DNA from 3 places in the Bradyrhizobium quebecense genome. Region 1 is predicted to be linked to each of the others. Evidence: riboswitches for the same ligand, from Rfam matches in the RefSeq annotation. Region 1 holds a riboswitch; each other region holds the start of a gene.
What was found. Region 1 has a riboswitch for cobalamin ahead of HU230_RS27325 (ribonucleoside-diphosphate reductase subunit alpha). Riboswitches for the same ligand answer to the same signal wherever they lie in the genome.
Positions count from the first base shown of each region.

Region 1 (7,693 bases):
GCCAGTGGCGGCCGGCGAGCAGGCACTGGAAACACAGTCAGCTGAATGGGGAGAGATCGGCGTCGCGCCTACCATCATAATATAAGGAGTCATTGTGCTCGTGTGATGAGATCAGGCATGGTTGAACGACGAACGGATCATGAGCGTAGATTGGCGAGCTGACGAAAACCTGACGAAGATGCCGCTGGTTACGTCATCTAAAGATCACGTTTGGCCTTCACGTTGGAATGAAATTCTAGGTTTTTTTTCAGGCGGAAGGCCTTCGGGAATGCTCATCCGATCCACAACGGTCTACATTTTGAGGAGAGTTCTCCATGTCGGAGTTTTTGTCTATCTGGGATCGGTAAGCGCGCTCGGCGCATCCCTCTCACTGCCGTCGGCTCCTTACAGCTACACGGTTCTGGATCAGGACCTTTCCGCCGCGCTGCAGGAGTTCGGCAACAATCACAATATCAGGGTCAATGTCAGCGCCGAGGTAAAGGGCCGGATTCGTGGGCGAATGCCGGACCAGCCACCGCGAGAGTTCCTCGAGCGCTTGACCAATCTGTACAATCTTCAATGGTATTACGACGGTCTCGTGCTTTACATATCCGCGGCTCAAGAGGCGCAAAGCCGTCTCATTGTGTTGAACCCGATCAGCTTCGATGCGTTCAGGACCGCGCTCGATGTGCTCAACATCTCCGATGAGCGCTATATCGTGAAGCCGGCTCCAGGAGATGGCCTCGTCCTGGCTTCGGGCCCGCCGCGCTTCATCGCGCTCGTGGACCAAACGCTCAAGGGCCTTGTGGCGGAGGCGCAGGCGCGGCGGAATCCAACCGCTGCCGAAAAGCCGCCACTGGGGTCGGTTTTGATGTTGTTTCGTGGCTCCTCGAGCACGGTCATTCGCGACGGACGACCTGAAAGCCACTATTCCTCAGAAGCGCAGCATCAGGACGGCATCGCGCGCGAAGCTGCAGGCCAGAAGTGACTTAACAATACGAGAGAGCTCGAGCCGAGGATCCGAACTGCATTCGCTTAAATCCATCTGATCGTCAGCTTTTCGAAAGCCGCCTTACCCAGGATGAGCCTGTCTGGATGGCGGCGCCTCGCATCGACCGCGCCAGACGTGTGCATCCAGGAGAGCTTGAAGATCAACGCGAACCTCCGAAACAGCTGCTTCGGTCTCGCAGGACAGGAGCCTTCGCATTGCTCGAGCTGCTCCATCATGCGGGAGTGACAGATGGATTTCAACGAATTCGGACCATCGAACACGAGCCCGGACACCAATTCACCGCTACCGCCCACGGACGCTACCGGCTTTGAGCAGCAGCTCAACGGCGCTCAGGGTGGTGCTGCGCCAAATCGTACCGCCTCGCCCGCGCTGCCGGGGGAGCCCTATTCGCCATATCTGGACGCAGGCCGTCACTATTCGCCGTACTTGGATGCTCGGCACCCTTATTCGCCGTACCTGGATATAGCGCACCCCTATTCGCCAGGCTTGCGTTGGGAGGATGATTCGCATGCGCCGGCTGCGCTCGGTGCAGATCCAGCACAGAACCGTCCCCGCATCACCTCTCGCAGCAGACGATCGAGGCGCATCCTGATTTCGACCAAGATTTGCTATGGCAGGATATGGATAAAAATCCCTCGCCGGCCATCCTCCGCCGGCCCCTCTCACGCCCGGCCTTCGCACGCCGGACCATCTCAGGCTGGGCCTTCCGAAGTTGTACCGCCAGAACTTTCCGAGTTCCGTATGCGGGACGGACGTCTCGCCAGTCTGCAAATTGCAACGATTGTGATCGCCTTTTCGAAGTCTGCCGCACCGAAGCAACTCAGCACAAGATCAGACTTCACTTTCGTACATCAGCCCCGTGGGCGGGTGTTCCCCCATTATGATTTTCGAGCGGCGTGGATGATGCCGCTTGAGGTCCGCTGTGCCGCCGGAAGCCGCAGCAGAGGACTTCCGCGAACCTCCAAGATGTATGAACGGACGCATGCTGTTCCGGCTGCCTACATACGGCCGAAAGCCGCCCACACCCCGGCCTCGCCGTCCCAGCTGCCTCGGCTCGCCGCCTTGGAGTACTCCGTGGCGCGCTGCTCGAAGAAATTGGCGTGCTCGACGCCATTGAGAATCTCGACGAGCCAAGGCAGCGGATGCGGCTTGAGCTGCGTGAACCCATCCTCCTCGGCCTTGAAGAAGCCGAAAACCGGGGCAATCCGGAGTTGGGTCAGTCGCCAGTCGGCGACATAACGGACGTAGGCGTGGATCTGCTCAGGACGCATGCCCTCGATCTTGCCCAGGCCAAAGGCGAGATCGACGAAGTTCTCCTCCAGCTTTACCATCGTTCTGGCGACATCGACGATGTCGTCACGGACCGAGCGCGTCACGGCGCCGGTCTCGCGGTGCCATTCGTGAAACAGCTTGATGACGCCCTCGCAGTGGAGACTCTCGTCGCGCACCGACCAGCTTACGATCTGTCCCATGCCGTTCATCTTGTTGTGGCGCGGAAAATTGAGCAGCATAGCGAAGCTCGCGAACAACGCCATGCCTTCGGTAAAGGCGCCGAACATAGCCAGGGTGCGCGCGACATCGGCCACGGTGTCAACGCCGAACTCGTGCATGTAGTCCGCCTTGGCGCGCATTTGCGCATAGCTGCGAAATGCCTCGAACTCGGTCTTGGGCATGCCGAGCGTCTTGAGCAGCAGCGCATAGGCGTCGATGTGGACCGTCTCCATGTTCGTGAAGGCCGCCATCATCATCTGGACGGTGAGCGGCTGGAAAATCGGGATGTATCGCTTGAGATAATTGTCACCGACCTCGATGTCCGACTGAGTAAAGAAGCGAAAGATCTGGGTGAGCAGCGCGCGCTCGCTGGCGGTGACGCGGTCCGACGCCCAGTCCTTGAGGTCGTTGCCGAGCGGCACCTCCTCGGCCATCCAATGCGTCTGCTGCTGACGCTTCCAGAACTCGTAGGCCCAAGCGTAGCGATCAACGTCATAGCTGCCCATCGAGTCAAGGAGACCAACGCGTCCCTTGCCGATCAGCGTGCGCGGATCGACAGACGAGAGATCGATCATTGACATGCGAGGCACTCCTCATAATCGGTGCGCTGCGCAGGCGGCTGCCGCGGCGCGGCCTCGTCATCGTCGACGATCTTGCCGGCGAACGCCGCGCGCGAGATCGATTTTGAACGGCAGTAATAAAGGCTCTTCACCCCACGCTTCCACGCCGTCCAGTGCAGCATGTGGAGATCCCACTTATCGACCTCGGCCGGCAGATAGAGGTTGATTGACTGACTCTGGCAGATGAATGCGGCCCGGTCGCCTGCAAGCTCGACGATCCAGCGCTGGTCGACCTCGAAGGCGGTGCGAAACACCGCTTTCTCGTGTTCCGACAGAATGTCGAGATGGGCGACCGAACCCTCCTGCGCAATGATCGACTGCCAGGTCACCGGGGTGTCGGCGCCCTTGGCGATCAGTACCCTGGTCAGATGAGGATTACGTACCGAGATGGCACCAGACAACGTCTTGTGGGTGTAGATGTTGGCCGGGATCGGCTCGATGCATGCGCTGGTGCCGCCGCAGATGATGCTGATCGAAGCAGTCGGCGCGATCGCGATCTTCTGGCTGAAGCGCTCCATCACGCCACGTTCCAGGGCGTCCGGGCACGGGCCACGCTCGCGAGCAAGGGCGACGGATGCCGCGTCGGCATCACCCCGGATCTTCCGAAACATCTTTAGATTGAATGATTTCGCCAAGCCACTCTCCATTGGAATGCCATTCGCCTGGAGGAACGAGTGGAAGCCCATGACGCCAAGTCCGACGGAGCGCTCGCGCAGGGCGGCGTAGCGGGCCCGCTTCATACCCTCCGGCGCCGTCGTGATGAAGTGGGTGAGCACGTTGTCGAGGAAGCGCATGACGTCCTCGATGAAGCCGGGTTCCTCATTCCATTGGTCCCAAGTCTCGAGGTTGAGCGATGACAGACAGCACACCGCGGTGCGCTCCTCGCCGCGATGGTCGATGCCGGTCGGGAGCGTAATCTCGCTGCACAGGTTGGAGGTCGAGACCTTGAGACCGAGCTCGCGCTGGTGCTTGGGAAGCGCGCGATTCACAGTGTCGATGAACAAGAGATAAGGCTCGCCTGTCTGCAACCGGTTCTCAAGAATGCGTTGCCATAGCTGTCGCGCGTCGATCTCGCGGACGACCTCGTTCGTCTTCGGGCTGCGCAGAGCGAACGCGGTGCCGGCGCCCACGGCACGCATGAACTCGTCGGTGAGGTTGATGCCGTGATGCAGGTTGAGGCTCTTGCGGTTGAAGTCGCCGGACGCCTTGCGGATCTCGAGAAACTCCTCGATCTCGGGATGCTGGATATCGAGATAGACCGCCGCCGAGCCGCGCCGCAACGAGCCCTGGCTGATCGCCAGCGTCAGGCCGTCCATGACGTGGATGAACGGGATGACGCCTGAGCTGACGCCGCCCTTCACCTTCTCTCCGATCGAGCGAACATTGCCCCAGTACGTGCCGATACCGCCCCCGTTGGAGGCAAGCCACACGTTTTCGTCCCAGGTGCCAACGATGCCTTCGAGCGAGTCGGACACCGAGTTAAGGAAGCACGAGATTGGCAGGCCGCGCGTGGTGCCGCCATTGGACAGCACCGGCGTGGCTGGCATGAACCACAGCCGAGACATCGCGTCATAGAGACGTTGGGCGTGCGCAACATCGTCCGCGAAGGCACAGGACACCCGCGCGAACATGTCCTGGACGCTTTCGCCGACGAGCAGATAACGATCGGTCAGCGTTAGCTTGCCGAACGCGGTCAGCAGGCCGTCGCGCGATCGATCGAGCGTGAGATCGGACGGCTTTGGCAATGGCGCGAGAGGCCGCGGCAGCGGAGGCGATGACGGCGGCGGCACAACACACCGCTGAGGCGCGGCAGACTTTGGCCGCGCCGGCCACGGCCGCACACTCGGCCACTCAATTAGATGACCATGCTGATTGAAATCGTAAGACGACGACATCGGCAACCCCGCGATGTTAGGGGGGGGAAGCCACGCGCACGACTTGCGAGGAGACGGGTCAAACGTCCCAGGCTGCAAGCGACGCACGGGGCACCCCGCCCGAGGACGTTCTATTCTGTCGCGGCAGGTCTCCTGGCTCGCGGGTCGCTGCGGCTGTCGGCCTTCCCGGTGCTGTCGCGGCCAGTGACCATTATGACAACCGCTCGCCGCTTACAGTTGCGGGGGCAGCCCCGGAATAGCCGTTACCGGCGCACCGGGTTCTCTCTTAGCTTCCACCCTACTAGATGCAGAATGGAAGACCGTGGCAGATCTACATACAGACGCCGCGCGTCGAGATTCGTCAAGGCTTGTGGCAGGGGAGTCGAGACGCAGGACGCCACGTCCGCTCCGGGTCTGGGCCCGCAACGCTGTGTTCGAGCAAATGCCCCCCTGCTTCGGCCCATTCCGTGAAAAGAGTGGCAGCATTTTGATTTCGATGCTCCGTCGCGATGACGGGTGCCTATGCGAGTCCGCGTTGGATAGGAATCCGTTCGGCGAAGGTTCCGGGCGATGCTGGCGAGGGATAATCTCATGACGCGCAACGTTTGGCTTGCAATTCAAAGCGGTCGAGAATGCGATGCGCCAGCAAGGTGTTGCTCTTCTTGTGGAACTGGCGTGAGGTGCGTCCCTGCCATGATCGTGCGATCTCGGTGGCTTGCCGCGCGCGCCAGATCGAGCGCGATAGCTCCACAAATGCTTATGGTACCACTGAGCCTTCAACGCGCAACAGTCGCCGTCGCGCTTGCTGACGTGGCCAAGTGTTTTGGCGCCATGATTTACCAGAGCTCCGATCGCAGTAATGACCGTGCCGGCATACGGTTGTCCTCACTTGCGTGGTCATGGATGAAGCCGCCAAGGAGGCTCGATCTTAGTCAGCTTTTCGCAAGCTGTCCCTGCTAGCATGAAGCGGATAGGTCATCTCGCGGCGACGCCGCTATCCGGGTGTTACGACATGAACGCAGCCGATATTAATGCAACAGCGCCGCAGGTTGGCGCCCCCTCCGACACCGCCGAGAGCGGCGGCGATGACACGCGTGCAGCGCTACTGCGCCGAGCATTCGAAAAGGCTCTCGTTTCCGTCGCCACGCAAGTCATAAGCGATTCCCAGTCGGATATGGATGAGGCCATGAGCGAGCTTGATGATGGGTGAGCCGATGCTCGGCGCCACATAGAGATACAGCCCGCGTAGTGATCGAATCGAAGACGTGCCAAGTGAAACTTGGCACGTGCCACCAGTTAGATGCGCATTCAATGATCTCAGATCCGAGCTGCGAGCGGGTCCCGCGAATCCGAATGCACCGGGATCTTTTTGGCGGCGGGCTGCTGCGATTTCCTTTTAACGTCCCTAGCAGCTTACTTGTAAGCGCGATTTTCTTCGCACGCCGGCGGTTTTGATGGATTGCCCTGGTATCGGGCGATACCGAGCCGTTCAGGCAGTGGCGGCTTTGTGGAAGTTGAAGGGCAGCAGGTCTGTAATATCGGCGTCGCCGGCGCGCTGAGGCAATTCGGTGAGGACGTGGCGCAACCACGCTAACGGCTCGACACGTGAGGCGCGGCAGGTCAGCATCAGGCTATAGACGACGGCACTGGCCTTGGCTCCGTCCACGGTATCGCTGAACAACCAACTCTTCCTGCCAGTTGCAAAAACCCTGATGTCGCGCTCCAGAAGATTGTTGTCAATCGGCATGCTGCCGTCCCCGGTGTAGCGCGTCAGATATTCCCATTGGTTTCGGGTGTAGGATACGGCGTCGCCGAGCTTGCTGTCAGGCAAGACCTTCGGGGCCATGTCATCGAGCCATACTTTGAGAGCATTGAGGATGGGGACACTATGTTGCTGGCGGAAGCGGCGAATGCAGTAGGCCTGTGTTTCACCCTTCTCCGGTATTCCGTCCCACGCCCGCCTTTCAACCCGGTAGAGCTGTTCAAAGAACCGCAGCGCTTGCTCGGGCGGACCGCCGCCCTTCTTCCTGGCTTTGAGGGCATCGACAAAGCGCCGCCGGGAGTGGGCCATGCATCCAATGTGGGTGGCCCCTTCCAGCGTGCGCCATGCGGTATAGCCGTCACTCATTACAATGCCACGGTAATCGCCGAGGAAGGCTTGCGGGTGGATTTGGCCGCGGCCCGGCTGATAATCCAGAAGAACGATCGGCTCGTGGCTGCCCTTGCCGCTGCGATAAGCCCACATGTACGATGTGCTGGTGGCCCGTTTGTCCTTCTCCTTGAGGACCTGAACCGTTGTCTCGTCGCCATGGATGAGAGGTTGTGATCTGAGCCGCAGCTTCAGGGCGTCGTAGATGCGATGCAGATGCTTCTCGCTCGAGCCAATCACCCAGTGGCCCAAAGCGCCGCGGCTGACAGGAACACCTGCACGTTCGAAGGCCTGCGCCAGGCGGTAGAGCGGCGTGCCATCGACATATTTGTGAACCAGCGCGAACGCCAGCGTCGAGGGCGTGGCAACGCTGCCCGGCAATGGTTGCGGCGGCATCGGCGCGGTCACGACAGGGGCGTGGATCCCGGTGCGATCGCAATGGCGGCACGCATATTTGAAGCGCACATTCTGTAAAACCTTCGCCTTCACCTCGATATGAAGTTGCTCGGTGACAGCCTCGCCCATGCGATGCATCTGGCCACGGCAGCAAGGACACGCCTTCTGATCG
Region 1 is NZ_CP088022.1:5,660,516-5,668,208, forward strand. Features, by position in the region: gene HU230_RS27310 (nodulation protein NolB) at 1-93, opposite strand, end outside; gene HU230_RS27315 (nodulation protein NolW) at 269-967, shown strand; gene HU230_RS27320 (ribonucleotide-diphosphate reductase subunit beta) at 1,990-3,063, opposite strand; gene HU230_RS27325 (ribonucleoside-diphosphate reductase subunit alpha) at 3,054-4,847, opposite strand; cobalamin riboswitch at 5,103-5,316, opposite strand; gene HU230_RS27330 (hypothetical protein) at 5,989-6,186, shown strand; gene tnpC (IS66 family transposase) at 6,466-7,693, opposite strand, start outside.

Region 2 (7,693 bases), 1.9 Mb from region 1:
CGATGCTCGGCGCCGACATGCAGCGCGTATTGCGTCTCGTTGCTGTCGAGCGGCGCCGCCTGCGTGTCGAAGGCGAACGGTGCATTCGGATCGTAGCGATCGCGTGCCGACACGCTGGTATTCTGGACGCGCGCGCCGTAGGAGAAATCGGTGGTCGGCAGCACGCCCAGTGTATGCTGCCAGTAGCCGGCCACGGTCTGCTGCTCGATATTGTAGATGTGGTAGGGATCGACGCCTTGATAGGCGCCGCGTGCCTCACGGAACGTCGAATCGTAATAGTCGATGCCGGTCAGGACCGTGGACGGCATCCCCAACATCACGTTCTTGACGCTGAGCCGCGGCGTGATCGACCAGGTCTGTAGCGCGGCATCATTATAGGTCGAGGCGAAGCTGATGGTCGGCGCGGTGCCGAAGAAGCCGCTTTGCGTCTCGCGCTGCCGCCAGCCGCCGTCGACGATGAGGTCGACGCCATTCATCAGCGTCTTGGTGAAGCCGGTGGTGACGCTGGCGGTTTGCTGGTTGGCATAGTCGAATGGCGTCGCTGCTCCTCTGCGATCGGTGAACAGCTCGTTGACGCCGATCGACGGATCGACCAGCCGTCCGCCGGGCAGGCCGAGCTTCTGGTCGCTGCCGGTGACGGTGAGGAAGGCCGTGAAATCGGATGTCGTGTAGTTGACGTTGCCGACGGCGTTGCGCTGGTTGAGCGCATTGTTGACGCGGTAGCCGTCGGACTTGATGCCGTTGCCGTAGAACGAGGTCGACCACGGGCCGGAATTGAGCGCCGCGGAGACCGCGGCCATGCGGGTGTTGAACGAACCGAAGCCGCCTTCGGCCCGGATCGTGGCCGGCGGGCCGCCGGCGCCGGTCTTGGTGATGATGTTGACCACGCCGCCCACCGCGTTGTCGCCGTAGAGCACCGCACCGCTGTTGCCGCGCGTGATCTCGATGCGTTCGATCGAATCGAGCGGGATCGTGGTGAGATCGAAGCCGGCCTTGTCGAAGTCGTTGAGGCGGCGGCCGTTGAGCAGGAACAGGGTGTTGTCGGAGGCGAATGCGCCGAAACCGCGCAGGTCGACCGCGGTCTTGGCGCCGTTCGGTCCGCCATAAAGCGATTGCAACTGCACGCCCGGTACCTGCGCGAGAATCTCCGGCAGCGACTGCACCGGCGAATGCGCGATGTCGTCGGCGGTGATCACGGTCGAGGAAGAGCCGACAATGCCCGCGAACTGGCGGCCACCTGTGCCGCCCGTTCCGGTGGCCGATCCGGTCCCTGTCGAGCCCGATCCGCTCCCGCTGCCCTGTCCTGTGCCCGGCGCCGGGCGGCGCGGGGCCGGCGCTTCGTCAGCGGCCGGCCTGGCGCGCGTGACATTCTGGTCGCCCGGCTTGGTGATTTCGATCGCCGGAAGTTGCTCGGGAGCGGGCGCCTGCTGCGCCCGTGCGGTCGAGATGATGATGGTCGGCACGATCATCGTCGACGCGAGCAGAAGCACGCGGCGGCGCCGGGAGGAAGAGTTGGAGAACATCTAAGTGAGACCTCGGTAACGTCAGTGGCACGTCACCGCGAACCAGTCTCACCATCGTGCTCGCAGGCCCAGCTGCTTGCAGCCTCAAGTGAAGCTCATGCCTGTACTCCCCGACCGGCATCTTCGCGTGTGACCACGGCTGACGGCAGGTCTCCTGGCTCGCGGGTCGTTACCCTTCGTCGCCTTCCCAGGACCGAGATTCCCAGTGGCCTGTGACGAAGGATTCACCGCATACAGTTGCGGGGGCAGCCGCGGCGTTGGGGAAGTTTCCCCGCACCGCATTCCCTTTTCATCTCATGAAAGAACCGTCATGTTCATCTAGGGTTCGGCCGGGCAGCAAAGTCAATCCGGCGGAGGTGGGGCGGCCGCCAGCTGGCCACGGTTTTTGTCGGGTGTCGCTTGTCTGCCACGGCGATCGCTGTAAGAGCATGGATCCAATGAGCGTGCAGGATTTTGCCTTGGCGGCCGAGGTCGCGGCGCGGCGCCGGTGGGGCGCCACCGCGGCGCTGCTCGCGCTCGTGGTCGTGCTGCTGGTGCTCTCGCTCGGCATCGGGCCGGTGCGGCTGTCGCCGCCTGCGGTGATCGAGGCGCTGTTCGGCGGCGGCAGCGACGTGGCGCAGGTGATCGTGCGCGAGATTCGGCTGCCGCGCACCATTTTGGCATTCGCGATCGGCGGTATTCTCGGGCTATCGGGCGCGGCGCTGCAGGGATTGCTGCGCAATCCGCTGGCCTCGCCGTCGCTGTTCGGCGCGCCGCAATCGGCGGCATTCGGTGCCGTGCTGGTGATCGCGCTTGGCCTCGCCGATGTGCGTTCCTACGCGCTGCCGGTGGTGGCGATCATCGCCGCGTTCGGCTCGGTGTTCGCGCTGCTGGTGATTGCCGGCCGCAATGCCGGGCTGTTGATCCTGATCCTCGCGGGACTCGCGATCTCGAGCTTTGCCGGAGCTGCGACCGCGCTGGTGATGAACCTCTCGAGCAATCCGTTCGTGGTGCTGGAGATCGCGTTCTGGCTGCTCGGCTCGCTGGAGGACCGCAGCTTCCAGCACGTGGCGCTGGCGCTGCCCTTCATCATCGCGGGTGCGGCCATCCTGCTCAGCCAGGCGAACGCGTTCCGCGCGCTGACGCTCGGCGAGGAGGCCGCACAGAGCCTCGGCGTCGATGTCGGACGACTGCGGCTCCTCGTGATCACGGGCGTCGCGCTCGGCGTCGGCGGCGCGGTCGCGGTCACCGGCACGATCGGCTTCATTGGCCTCGTCGCGCCGCATCTGATGCGCCCTCTGATCGGTCACGATCCGGCGCGGCTGCTGGTGCCGAGCGCGCTCACCGGTTCGGCGCTGCTGCTCGCGGCCGATATCGCGGTGCGCATCATCCCTTCGACGTCGGACATCAAGGTCGGCGTGCTGACCTCGATCATCGGCGTGCCGTTCTTCCTCTATCTGATCATGCGCGAACGCCGCGCGCTCGGCGGAGGCGTGGCATGACGCTGCTGTCCGCCACCGCGCTCAATGCCTCGCTCGGCAGCCGCAAGGTGTTGCACGATGTCTCGCTGTCGCTGGAAGCGGGCCATCTGGTCGCGCTGGTCGGCCCCAACGGTGCCGGCAAGACCACGCTGCTGCGCGCACTCGCCGGGCTGATTCCATCCGACGGCGAGATCCGGATTGGCGGCGACGCGCTGGCGTCGCTTGCGCTGCGCGAGCGGGCGAAGCGTTTCGCCTATTTGCCACAGGGGCACATGGTGCACTGGCCGCTGCCGGCGCGCGATATCGTCGCGCTCGGCCGCTATCCGCATGGCGCGACCGATCCCGCGCGGCTGTCGCCGAAGGATATCGAGGCCGTGCTGCGGGCAATGCAGGCGGTCGACGTCACTGAATTCAGCGACCGCCGCGTCACCGAGCTGTCCGGCGGCGAGCGCAGCCGCGTCGCACTGGCCCGGGTGCTGGCGGTGGAGGCGCCGGTGATCCTCGCCGACGAGCCGACCGCCTCGCTCGATCCGCGCCACCAGATCGACGTGATGCAGAAGCTGCGCAACGTCGCCGATACCGGCGTGCTGGTCGTCGTGGTGACGCACGATCTCGGGCTCGCCGCGCGCTTTGCCGATCACGTGCTGGTGCTGTCGGACGGGCGGCTGGCGGCGCAAGGTGCGCCCGCTGAGGCGTTGTCCGAGAATGTTCTGGCCCGCGTGTTCCGGGTCAGCGCCTATCGCGCCGAATTTCAGCGCGAGGCCGTTATCGTGCCGTGGGCGGACGTGTGGTGAGGATGCGGCGTCTCGCAGCGGTGGCCGCAGCGGCATGGCTGATGCCGTGTGCAGCCGCGTCCGCCGCCGGCCCGCGCATCGTCTCGATGAATGTCTGCAGCGACCAGCTCGTGCTGTCGCTGGCCGACCCGGACCAGATCCTCGGCCTCAGCCGCTTTTCGCGTGATGCCTGGCAATCCTGGGCCGCCGAGCAGGCGCGAAACTATCCGCTTCTGTCCGGTGAGGCCGAGGATGTGCTGCTGGTCAAGCCCGACCTTGTCGTGGTCAGCCTGTTCGACAAGCGCGCGACGCGCGATCTCTTGAAGGCCAACGGGTTGCACCTGATCGAATTCACGGTGCCGCGCACGCTGGATGAGGTGAGGGACCAGATCCGCGCGATGGGCGACGTGTTGCAGCATCCGGATCGCGCGCGGGCCGAGATCGCGCGGCTCGATGCGGCGATCGCGCGGGCCCGGGCGGCGGCTGATGGTCATCACTATCGCGTGCTGCCGGTGGAGCGCCGCGGCTTTGTCGCAGGTCGCAGCAGCCTGATCAGCTCGCTGCTGGCGGCAACCGGCCTGAGCAACGTGGCCGGCGAACTCGGGCTCGACGCGGGCGGATTTGCTTCGCTGGAGGCAATCGTAAAACTGCGGCCGGATTTCATCCTGGTGTCGGAGGCCGGCGATCGTGCCGAAGACGAGGGCCGCGCCTTCCTGCTGCATCCGGCGCTGGAGCGATTCTATCCGGCCGACAAGCGGATCGTGCTGCCGGAGCGGCTGACCGTGTGCGGCGGCGTGATGCTGGCCGATGCGCTGGATCGGCTGACGGAGGAGCTCAAGCGGGTGACGCGGTAGGAATCTCTATCGTCATTGCGAGCGAAGCGAAGCAATCCATCCTTCCGCTTGCTGCAGCATGGATTGCTTCGTCGCTTCGCTCCTCGCAATGACGGGAAGTGACCTACCCTTGCACCACCGGCCCGCCGGCCTTCTTCCAGGCGTCGATGCCGCCTTCGATATGGGCGGTGTTCGCCAATCCCGCCTTCTTCGCGGCGGCAACGGCCATCGCCGAGCGCTCACCGAAGGCGCAGAAGAACACGACGCGGCGGCCGGTCGCGGCCGCGACTTCGCGCAGCATGCCGCCGGGCTGCAATGTGGCGCAAATCCCGGGATAGGGCGCGTGCAGGGCGCCGGGCAGCATGCCGTGCTTGGCCCGCTCGCCGCTCTCGCGCAAATCGACCAGCAGGATATCGGGCCGGCCGAGACTCGCGATGGCATCGCGCGCGCTGAGGGAGAGGCCTTCCCTGACAAGCTCGTCCTGGTGCAGGCCGACATGCATGTTGGCGGGTACCGCGACGTCCATCATCTTTGGATTCGGGAGATGAAGGTTGTTCATCAGCTCGACATAGTCGTCGATCGATTTCACCTGCAGCCGCGGATTGTAGCGCTTCTCCTCGCCGATCGTGGAGACGGTGTCGCCCTTGTAGTCATGCGCGGGGAACACCAGGGTTTCCTCCGGCAGCTTGAGCAGGCGGTTGAAGATCGAATCGTACTGCGCCCGCGCGCTGCCGTTCTGGAAATCGGTGCGGCCGGTGCCGCGGATCAAGAGCGTGTCGCCGGTGAAGACGCGGTCGCCCATCCGATAGCTATAGGAATCGTCGGTGTGGCCAGGCGTGTACAGCGCTTCGAGGCAGAGGCCCTCGATCGTCACCTTGTCGCCGTCGGAGACGCGCATCGACACCACGTCGGCCTTGCTCTGCTCGCCCATGATGGTGATGCACTGGGTGCGGTCGCGCAGCTCGCCGAGGCCGGTGATGTGATCGGCATGCAGGTGCGTATCGACGGCCTTGACCAGTCGGAGGTCGAGTTCCTGCAGCAGCTTGCAGTAGCGGTCGACCTTCTCCAGCACGGGATCGAGGATCAGCGCCTCGCCGCCGGCGCGGCTCGCGAGCAGATAGCTGTAAGTGCCGGACACGCTGTCAAAGAGCTGGCGAAAGATCATGACGGCTTACCTGTTCTCCGGGTCGAGTCACATGGAGGATATTATTCCATAGATAGGGTCGATTCAAAGCAAATCCATCCCCCAACTAAGCCCATCCCCGTCCTCCTGAGAGCCGCCTAGCGGCGTCTCGAAGGGTGAACGGCCCGGCTCCTTCTGCGGGAGGGGTTATGCGCGTTCAGGCGACGGCGGTGTTAAGGACGGACCAGTGTGTATCCGTTCTCGGTGAGAAGCAGGATCTGTGCGACGCCGACCTGCACGGGGTGGCGGCTGCGATGTAGTCCGGCCGCTTGCCGGTGTCGCGCTCGATCGTGTCGACGGTGTTGAGGCAGATGTCGACCCGCGCGCCCTGCGCGACTAGGCTCTCGACCAGCTTGCGGTTGGCATTGTCAGGCTTGAGCAGCTCGGTGCCCGGGCCGAAGGCGACGATCTCGACCGCGACCTTGTCGGGGTCGTAGTGCTTCATCAGATTGCTCGCGACGCTGATGACGAGGCCCTGCTTCTTCGGATCGTTGTCGGAGAGCTGCAGCACGACCTTGTGCTCGGCGAACGGCTTGTCCTGCAGCGGCGCGAGCTGGGCGCGGGCCGGCGGCGTTGCCAGCGCGACGGCCGTAAGGCCGAGCGCCGCGATGAGCGCGCGCCGCGTCATCCGTGCCTCGCAATGCCCGGGTTGTCCTCGACGCCTTTCAGCGTCACGCCGGGTTCGTCGCGGTTCGGCGGCCGGCCGGAGCGCAGATGCCTGGCCATGACATCCCATATCGGTGCGCCGTTCTGCTGGTTGACCGAGGCCCAGCCCGCGACCTTGTAATGCTTGCCGGCTTCGAGATGCTTGCCGTTGCCGAGCTTCAGCTCGGAAATGCGCTTGCCGACGGTCTCGCCCGGCGTGCAGGTGTAGGCGAGGCCGCCGACGCGGACCATGTCACCGCCCTGCTGATAATAGGGATCGACGTTGAACAGGTTGTCGCAGACGTCTTCCAGCACATCCTTGATCTGGCTGCCGGTCATCGTGGCGACGTAGGTCTCGGGATAGGTGATCGCGGTTTCCGACAGCACGTCTTCCATGGTCAGCGGCTGGCCGGCGAGTGTGGTGAGGCCCCAGCGGAAGCCGGGCGACAGCGCGATTTCGGCGTTGAGCTCGTTCAGCAGCGCATCGCAGATCAGCTGGTCGATGGTGCCGGAGAAATTGCCGCGGCGGTAGAGCAGGCGGTCGGCCGTGCCGAGCTTGTCGCTCCATTCGTCGGCATGCGGATCGCGCATCTTGTCGATCAGCGTCTGCATCGCCGGATCGGGCTTCAAGAGCTCGGCAAACACCGGCAGCAGGCGGTAGCGGAGATTGGCGACCTTGCCCTTCGTGAGGTCGAGATCGAGCACGCCGATGAACTTGCCGTTGGAGCCGGCATTGGTGACCAGTGTGACGCCGCCAGCATTGGTCACCGTGATCGGGATCGGGATCGCGTCATGGGTATGGCCGCCGAGGATGACGTCGATGCCGGTGACGCGGCTGGCGAGCTTGAGGTCGACGTCCATGCCGTTGTGCGACAGCAAAATCACCGCCTCGACCTTGTCGTTGTTGCGATGGCCGTCGACGAGCTTTTGCAGCTCCTCGTCGCGGATGCCGAACTTCCAGTCCGGCGTGAAGCGCTTGGGGTGGGCGATCGGCACGTAAGGAAAGGCCTGGCCGATGATCGCGACGCGATGGCCGCCGATCTCCTTGATGACAGACGGCTTGAACACCCGACCCGAGGCCGGATCGAACGCCTTGGCGTCGTTGAACGCGGCCTCCTCGGTCAGGAATACGTTCTGCGCCAGGAACTCGCCCTTGAAGCGGGAGAGATTGTCGCGCAGCACCTGCTCGCCATAGGTGAACTCCCAATGCCCGGTCATCGCCTCGATGCCGAGCAGATTGGCGGCCTCCACCATGTCGGCGCCGTTCATGGCGTTG
Region 2 is NZ_CP088022.1:7,513,248-7,520,940, forward strand. Features, by position in the region: gene HU230_RS35930 (TonB-dependent receptor) at 1-1,523, opposite strand, end outside; cobalamin riboswitch at 1,651-1,848, opposite strand; gene HU230_RS35935 (FecCD family ABC transporter permease) at 1,961-3,004, shown strand; gene HU230_RS35940 (ABC transporter ATP-binding protein) at 3,001-3,777, shown strand; gene HU230_RS35945 (ABC transporter substrate-binding protein) at 3,780-4,610, shown strand; gene HU230_RS35950 (MBL fold metallo-hydrolase) at 4,714-5,754, opposite strand; partial or broken gene HU230_RS35955 (DsrE family protein) at 5,946-6,400, opposite strand; gene soxB (thiosulfohydrolase SoxB) at 6,397-7,693, opposite strand, start outside.
Region 2: linked by a shared signal. The riboswitch ahead of HU230_RS35930 (TonB-dependent receptor) and the one ahead of HU230_RS27325 (ribonucleoside-diphosphate reductase subunit alpha) in region 1 are both predicted to bind cobalamin.

Region 3 (7,693 bases), 2.2 Mb from region 1:
CATTGCCATTGTAGCTGACGACCTTTCCGCCGACCACTTGGCTGTTGTTATCGTATCGGGCGCGCAGCAGCGCAAGATTAGCGTCGACGCGCCAGCCGTCGTTCAGCGCGAGCCCGATCGTTCCTTCGACCCCGCGGGATGATTGCTGGCCGATTTGCAGTGCAAGGCCGGCGGTTGGATTGCTGGGATCGGGAATGGTCAGGCCGGTCTTGACGATCTCGTAAGCAGCCAGCGTCCACTCGCCGCGGCTGCCCCAGAACGACTGCTTGACGCCGATTTCGGTCTGCTTGCCGGTCGCGAGTTGGAAGGTTTTCTGCGAGGTCGACAGCGAGATCAGGTTGCTGACCGGATCGACGCCGACCGCGTACTGACCATAGAACGCGAGGTCCTTGATCGGCTCGTACACCAACCCGGTTCGCCAGCTGGTGCCCGACAGCGTGGTTTCAAAACTGTTCGCCGGCGTCTTGTAGTCGGTGCGATCGACCTCGGGACGATCGTACCGGACGCCGGTGACGAGCGACAATTGATCGGTCAGCGACAGGCGATCTTCGGCGAACAGCGCGTATTGATTGACGATCGCGTTGAAGCCCGGCGTCGTCGCCGTGGTCGTCGCGAAGAACGATCCGGGATCGAACACGTAAGGATTGACCGTCGACGCGCCGCCATAGGGCGAATTGTTGGTGTGGGTGAAGTCGATCCGGTTGACGTCGAATCCGGCGACAAACTGGTTTGCAAGTCCGAAGACGTGACCGCTGAAGGTCGCATCCATCCGGTTGCCGAGTTGCTTCTGGTCGTGGAAGATCTCGATGTAGCTGGAGCGGTCGATCAGCTGGGTCTTCGGATTGAAGGTGTAGTTTTCGATATCGCGCCAGTGCCGCTCGCTGGTCAGGTAATACAGCGTATTGTTGATCTTGATGCCGTCGGCGACGCCCCACTCGGTCTTGAACTGGGTCCAGCTGTCCTGGTAGCGGATCGCGCTGTCCAATGCGTTGTAGTTCTTGAAGCGCAGCGCGTCCTGGATCGAGCCGTTGATCAGCGGCGTGCCGAAATAGCGCGACGGGCTGCGGTCGCCGTAATCTTCCGAGAGCGTGAAGGCGAGATTGTCCGACGCCTGCACCCGCACGGCGGCGGAGACCACCGCATTCGATGTCTTGTCGCGATCGACCCAGCCGTCCGACATGTTGCCCGTGGCGTTGATGCGGTAGGACACATTGGGATTGATCGGACCGGTGCTGTCCACCGACAGCCGTCGCGTCATGTTGCTGTCGAGCGAGACCTCGGCCTCGTTGTAGGGCGTGCCCTGCGGCTTTTTCGGAACGACGTTGATGACACCGCCGATCGCGCCCTCGCCGTACAGCACCGAGGCCGGACCGCGCAGCACTTCAACGCGTTGGGTCGACCAGGTGTCGTAGGGGAACGTCAGGGTGCCGGAGCCGATATAGAAGCGCGTGCCGTCATACAGCGTCATCACCGAGTTGCTGCCGGCAAAGCCGCGGGTGCTGAACGACAGGCCGCCATTGCCGGGCGCCGGCGTTGCGATGAACCCGGCCGCATTCTGCGTGACGGCATCAAGCACATTGTGCTGGCCGCGTTCGGCGATGGTCTGCGCCGTGATGATCTCGACGCTGGCCGGCGTCTGCAGCGGCGTCAGATTGAGGCGACTGCCGGTGCCTCCCTGTATGGTGGCGTTGAGCGTCGGCGATGCCGATCCCGATGCGCCCGACGCCGCGGGGCGCGGCGCGCCAGCGGTTGCCGCAGCCGTTGCAGGTCTGGCGCGCGGCCGCGACGACGTCGCCGAGTTGCGGCTTCGCGCCGCGGGCTTGGGCTCTGCGGATGTCGAGGGTGCGACCTCGATCGGATCGAGCGTCGTGGGTGGAGACGTTTGTGCCGAACCTTCAGCCGGCAGCAGCAGCGATGACAGGGAGCAAACGAGACCGAGGCGCCAACGGCGCGCGGCGGGAGAGGACGGAGACATGAAAGGACTCGCGGTAACGTGGCACGTCACCGCGAACGCGGACTGGCGCATTGCCCCAAAGGCAGTGCTCCGATCCCACCAGGACGCCCCCGCCCGATGTGCTCGCGTGTGACCACGACTGACGGCAGGTCTCCTGGCTCACGGGTCATCGCCTGTCGACGCCTTCCCGGGCTTGATAGCCCAGTGGCAAATTGACGAAAGGCTCGCCGTTTACAGTTGCGGGGACAGCTGCGGCATTGGGGTTACCCTCGCACCGCATTCCCTTTTGATCCCCGAAGGGAACCGTCGGCAGAAACGATAGGTGGTGCGGGATAGGCTGTCAATTCGATGCGATTGTCGCACACATGCTTTGCGGGATGATGCTGCTGCGATGACACAGCGACAGCGCGGGCCGACGCGAGGATTCTCTATTCCGTCATCCTGTGGTGCGAGCGGAGCGAGCCTCGAAGGATGCACGGCCACGCTGACGGCCGTCGACCCTTCGAGACGCGCTTCGCGCTCCTCAGGGTGACGGGAAACTGGCTTCGCATCACCCTGCTTCGACACATCCCTGCATCACCTCATCGATCTCGGCCCGCGACAGAGCGCCCATCTCGGCGATGAACACGATTCGCGTGCGTGGCACGCCGGGTGCCGGCACGCCGCCCGCGGCCAATGTCGCGCGGCCGCCGGCGAGTTGAAACACCGTCAGCCGTCCGGGCTGCTCCACCGTCTCGAACAATCCCTTCGCCCGCGCCAGCTTCGGCGCCAGTTTACCGATTGCCTGCTGCAAGCGCGGCAACCGCACCGGCCGCTCCGATGTCCAGCTCAGCGTCTCGAACCGGTCCGCTACCGGCCGTCGCGGCGCGGTCTCGCGCGGCGCTGGCAACTGATCGAGGTCCGCGGGAAACAACAGCGCTGCCGGCACCTCGCCATGCAGCGCATCGACGACCACGGCCGCCGGACGCACTGCCCGCACCGCATCGCGGATCACGGCGCACGCGGCTGCATCGGCCAGATCGACCTTGCTCAGCGCCACCACATCGGCCGCCCGCAACTGCGAGCGCAGCAGCGCATCGTCCAGCGCGGCCACCGGCTGCGTCGCGTCGACCACGCACAGCACGGTCTCGAGCGGCGCCTCCTTCCAGATCACCGGGTCCATCAGGTTGCGCACGATGTCGGCGGGATCGGCGATTCCGCTGGTCTCGATCACGATGAATTCGGGACGCGGATCGCGCCGCAGCAAGGTTGCGAGCGTGCGCAGCAGATCGCCCTCAAGTGTGCAACAGATGCAGCCATTGCTCAGGCTGACCACGCCATCGCTGGCGCCGGCGATCAGCTCCGCGTCGATATTGATCGCGCCGAAATCGTTGACCACGGCGGCGATGCGCCGGCCTTGCGCATGCGCCAGCAGATGGTTGACGACCGTGGTCTTTCCCGCCCCGAGAAAACCCGCGACCAGCAGGATCGGGACCGGCACCTCAGCCCCCGGTGACGGGCCGGCGCACCGGCCGGCCGGGCCGTGCCGCGACATCGAGCACGCCATCATTGATCAGCGGCTGGCCGCTGACCACGAGATGCCGCACACCTTCCGCCGGGCGGTTCATCGCGGAGAAGGTCGCGCGGTCGCTGAGCGTCTCGAAGTCGAACGCCACGACGTCGGCATCGGCGCCGACCTGCAACCTGCCCTTGGCGCGCATCGCCGGCGTGCTCGCGGACAGAATCTCGGCCGGAATCAGCGCGCATTTGCGGATGCCCTCCAGCAGCGACACCTTCCGGCGCTCGCGCACCCATTCGCGGATGAAGCGGGTGAAGCAGCCGGCCGAACGCGGATGCGAGGTGGCATCATCAGGCAGCGGCCAAGCGTCGCCGGTGTAGGGGCGACCGTCCGACAACGTCCACGGCATCGCGTCGGACGCGATCGCACCGCCCGGATACAGCACCGCCATGTCGAGCAGATCGCGATGATGCGCGTTGTTCTCGATATCGAGCACATGCCACAGCACCAGCGTCGAGGGTTCCGCGGCCTGCGCCGCCAGCAGCTCCTCGCGGCTGCCGAAGCGGTGACCGTCGGTCACGCGCTGCACCGAATCGTAGCCGAGGCCGTTGCGCTCCTCGAATTTGGGATCGCTGAAGAAGGTCGCCGCCAGCACGGTCGAGCCGGTGCCGTAGGGATAGGCCTCCACCGTGATCGGCAGGCCCTGCGCCTGCGCCTTGGCGATCAGCGCAACGCAGCGCTCGATATCCGTCTTGCTCGACGAGTTGAAATGGCAGATGTGCATGTGCGCGCCGGTGGCGCCGGCATAGCCGATCAGGCGGATATAGGCCTCGGCCGCGCTCTCGGGATCGATGCGGGACATGTAGGCGACGTGGGTGAAGGTCGGCACCGCATGATCAGCGGCGAGCTGGCACACCGCGGTCAGTTCCTGCACGCCCGCGCCCGGCGCATAGGCGTTGAGAATGCCGATGCCGATGCCGCCCTCATTCAGTCCGTTGGCAAGGCGCGCGAGGATGCCGCCGACCTCGCTCTCAGTCGCCACGTTCTCGATCCAGCGGCGATCGCGCATCGCTGCGCCGAATGATTCCAGCGAGCTTTCCGCATTCGAGCCGGTCATCGCGCCGATCCGCGCGAACGCCCAGTTGGCAGCCGCGCCGTAGTTCAGCACCCGCCCCTTCTCGGCCTGGCGTTTGTACCAGGATGCCACCGGCAGCACGCCGGCCTCGAGATCGAGCGATGTCGTCACCCCATCGAACGCCTGCATGCGATCGGCCGGAATGGTCTGGCCATGCGCGTGCAGGTCGATGAAGCCGGGCGCCACCACGAGGCCGGTGGCGTCGATCTGCCGCTCCGCGCCGCCGAGCCCCGTGCCGACCGCGGCGATCTTGCCGTCGACGACGGCGACGTCGCCGATCGCGTCCATCCCGCTGGCCGGATCCACCACCCGGCCGCCGCTGATCACCAAACCACCCATCTCGCCACTCCCCGCATTGTCCGACACCGGCCGATCTCTTTTCGAGCACAGAGAAGCGCATCGCACTCATCGCAGCAACCCGGCAAGGGGTCGTGGCGACATGTTCTGACGGAATATCCGCCGCGCCGTGATGGCGATTGCAGAGAGCCCCTCGTTACGTTCCGGTTGCACGCCGCGACGGCAGCCCCCGCCAAAGATCGTTGCCGGGTTTGATGCGGCTCGCCACGAGTTTCGGCGGCGTGCGGTCCCTGGCGATCGCCGCTTCGACCGCGCGCTTGAGCCTGACATTGTCGATTTGCACCAGGAATCGCCGGATGACGGCATCCTGATCCGCGCCCTGACCGGAGATCGCCGCGCACAGGTCCGCGGTCGTCCGGCGGAAGAAGTGGAAGGCGTCATCGGCCGCGCCGCCCAGCCGATCGACCTCGCCGGCCGCATTAAGCGCCTGCATCCGATCGTCGTCGTCGAGCGTCACTGCGAAGCGCAGCACGGCAAGCTGCCAGGCACGGAGCAGCCTGCTCTCGGGTTTGGTCGCGTCCTCGCGCATCAGTCGAACACCCCGCGCGCCGATGCCCCTTCGGCCGTCGAAGGAGGTCAGGCGCGGCGCGACTATCCTTGCGCGGGAATAGGTTTTCGAGGGGAGCACGCGCTCGATCGCATAGGAATCGCATAGGCGGAGCGCACAGGGTCCCAATTCGTTCAAATCCCCTCGAACTGCAGTCGCGCCAGCCGCGCATAGAGGCCGCCCGCGGCGACCAGCTCGGCGTGGGTGCCCTGCTCGACGATCCTGCCCTGGTCCATCACCAGGATGCGGTCGCAGGACAGCACGGTCGCCAGGCGATGCGCGATCACAAGCGTGGTGCGATGGCGCATCAATTCCTCCAGCGCGGTCTGCACCAACGTCTCGCTCTCGGCGTCGAGCGCCGAGGTCGCCTCGTCGAGCAGCAGCAGCGGCGCATCGCGCAGGATCGCGCGCGCGATCGCGATGCGCTGGCGCTGGCCGCCGGACAGCGTCACGCCGCGCTCGCCGAGCTGGGCGTCGAAGCCGTCGGGCAGCCGGCGCAGGAATTCGGTGGCATGGGCGAGCTCGGCGGCGCGCTCGATCTCAGCGTCGGTGGCGTCGGGCCGGCCGAACCGGATGTTGTCGCGGGCGCTCGCGGCGAATACCACGGAATCCTGCGGCACCAGCGCGATCCGCGCGCGCACGTCGGCCGGATCGGCCTGCCGGATCGGCACGCCGTCGAGCGAGATGATGCCTGATTTCGGATCGTAGAAGCGCAGCAGCAGGTGGAACAATGTGCTCTTGCCGGCGCCGGACGGACCGACGATCGCGACCTTCTCGCCGGAGCGTACCTCCAGCGATACGCCGTCGACGGCCAGCGCGTTCGGCCTAGTCGGATAGGCGAAGCTGACATTGTCGAAGCCGACATCGCCCCGCGCGGGCTGCGGCAGTGCGCGCGGCGAAGCGGGAGCCGCGATCTGCGGCCTGACGCGCAAAATCTCGAACAGCCGTTCGGCGGCGCCCGATGCGGCCGAGACCTCGCCCCAGACCTCGCTGAGCTGGCCGAGGCCGCTCGCGGCGAAGGCCGTATAAAGAATGAACTGGCCGAGCCGGCCGGGGCTGATGGCGCCGATCAGCACGTCGTGCGAGCCGACCCAGAGGATCACGACGACGCTGGCGAACACGATGAAAATGACGATCAGCGTCAGCACCGCGCGCGCCTTGGTCGAGCTGCGCGCGGCCTCATAGGCCTGCTCGACCTCGCGGGCAAAGCGCGCCTTGGCAAGCCGCTCGCCGGTATAGGCCTGCACGGTGCGGATCGCATTGACCAGCTCGCTCGCATAGGCGCTGGCATCGGCCAACGTGTCCTGGGCGTGGCGCGACAGCCGCCGCACCCAGCGACCGAACGCGACCAGCGGAATCACGATCATCGGAATCGCGAGCAGCACGAAGCCCGAGAGCCGCGGGCTCGTGATCACCATCATCGCGGCGGCGCCGAAGAACAGCATCACATTGCGCAGCGCGATCGACACCGAGGCACCGACCGCGGACTTGATCTGCGTGGTGTCGGCAGTGAGCCGCGACACCAATTCGCCCGACCGTGCGGAATCGAAGAACGAGGGCGACAGCGAGATCAGATGCGCGAACACGTCGCCCCTGAGATCGGCGACGATGCGCTCTCCGATCGTCATCACGAGGTAGTAGCGCGAGGCGCTGGCACAGGCGAGCACAGCGACGACCGCGAGCATCACGCTGAAATAGCTGTTGATCATCGCGATGCCTTCGGGCGTGAAGCCGAGGTCGATCATCCGCCGCACCGCGACCGGCACAATCAGCGTGGTGATCGCCGCGATCGTCAACGAGATCAGCGCGAGGATCGCCCGTCCCTTGTAGCGCGCCACATAGGGCGCGAGCGCAAGCAGGGGCCGCAAGCGGGCACGGCTCTTCGCCGGCTCGGTGATCTGGCTCTCGATGAAGGCCTCCTCATCGAGCAACGCATCACGCGGCGGCTCGGGGGGGCCGCGAGGGGGCTCAAGCTGTTCGGCTACACTCATATATCTAGACCGGTTCTATCGCCCCCACATAGGCCCGCCGACCCCGGCTGGCAAATCCGGTAAAGTCCCAATCCGGTGATGGGCTTAAGCTCCCCTTTCTTGGCTTGTTTTGGGGGGCTCCATGGGTTATAGAGCCGCCCAAATCCCGTACCTAGATGTCTTGAGACGGGCGCTGGCGCGCCGAAGGAACTGTCATGAAAGCCGATATTCA
Region 3 is NZ_CP088022.1:7,890,543-7,898,235, reverse strand. Features, by position in the region: gene HU230_RS37760 (TonB-dependent receptor) at 1-1,975, opposite strand, end outside; cobalamin riboswitch at 2,082-2,277, opposite strand; gene HU230_RS37755 (CobW family GTP-binding protein) at 2,505-3,434, opposite strand; gene HU230_RS37750 (amidohydrolase family protein) at 3,436-4,926, opposite strand; gene HU230_RS37745 (hypothetical protein) at 5,081-5,473, opposite strand; gene HU230_RS37740 (ABC transporter ATP-binding protein/permease) at 5,626-7,482, opposite strand; gene rpmE (50S ribosomal protein L31) at 7,677-7,693, shown strand, end outside.
Region 3: linked by a shared signal. The riboswitch ahead of HU230_RS37760 (TonB-dependent receptor) and the one ahead of HU230_RS27325 (ribonucleoside-diphosphate reductase subunit alpha) in region 1 are both predicted to bind cobalamin.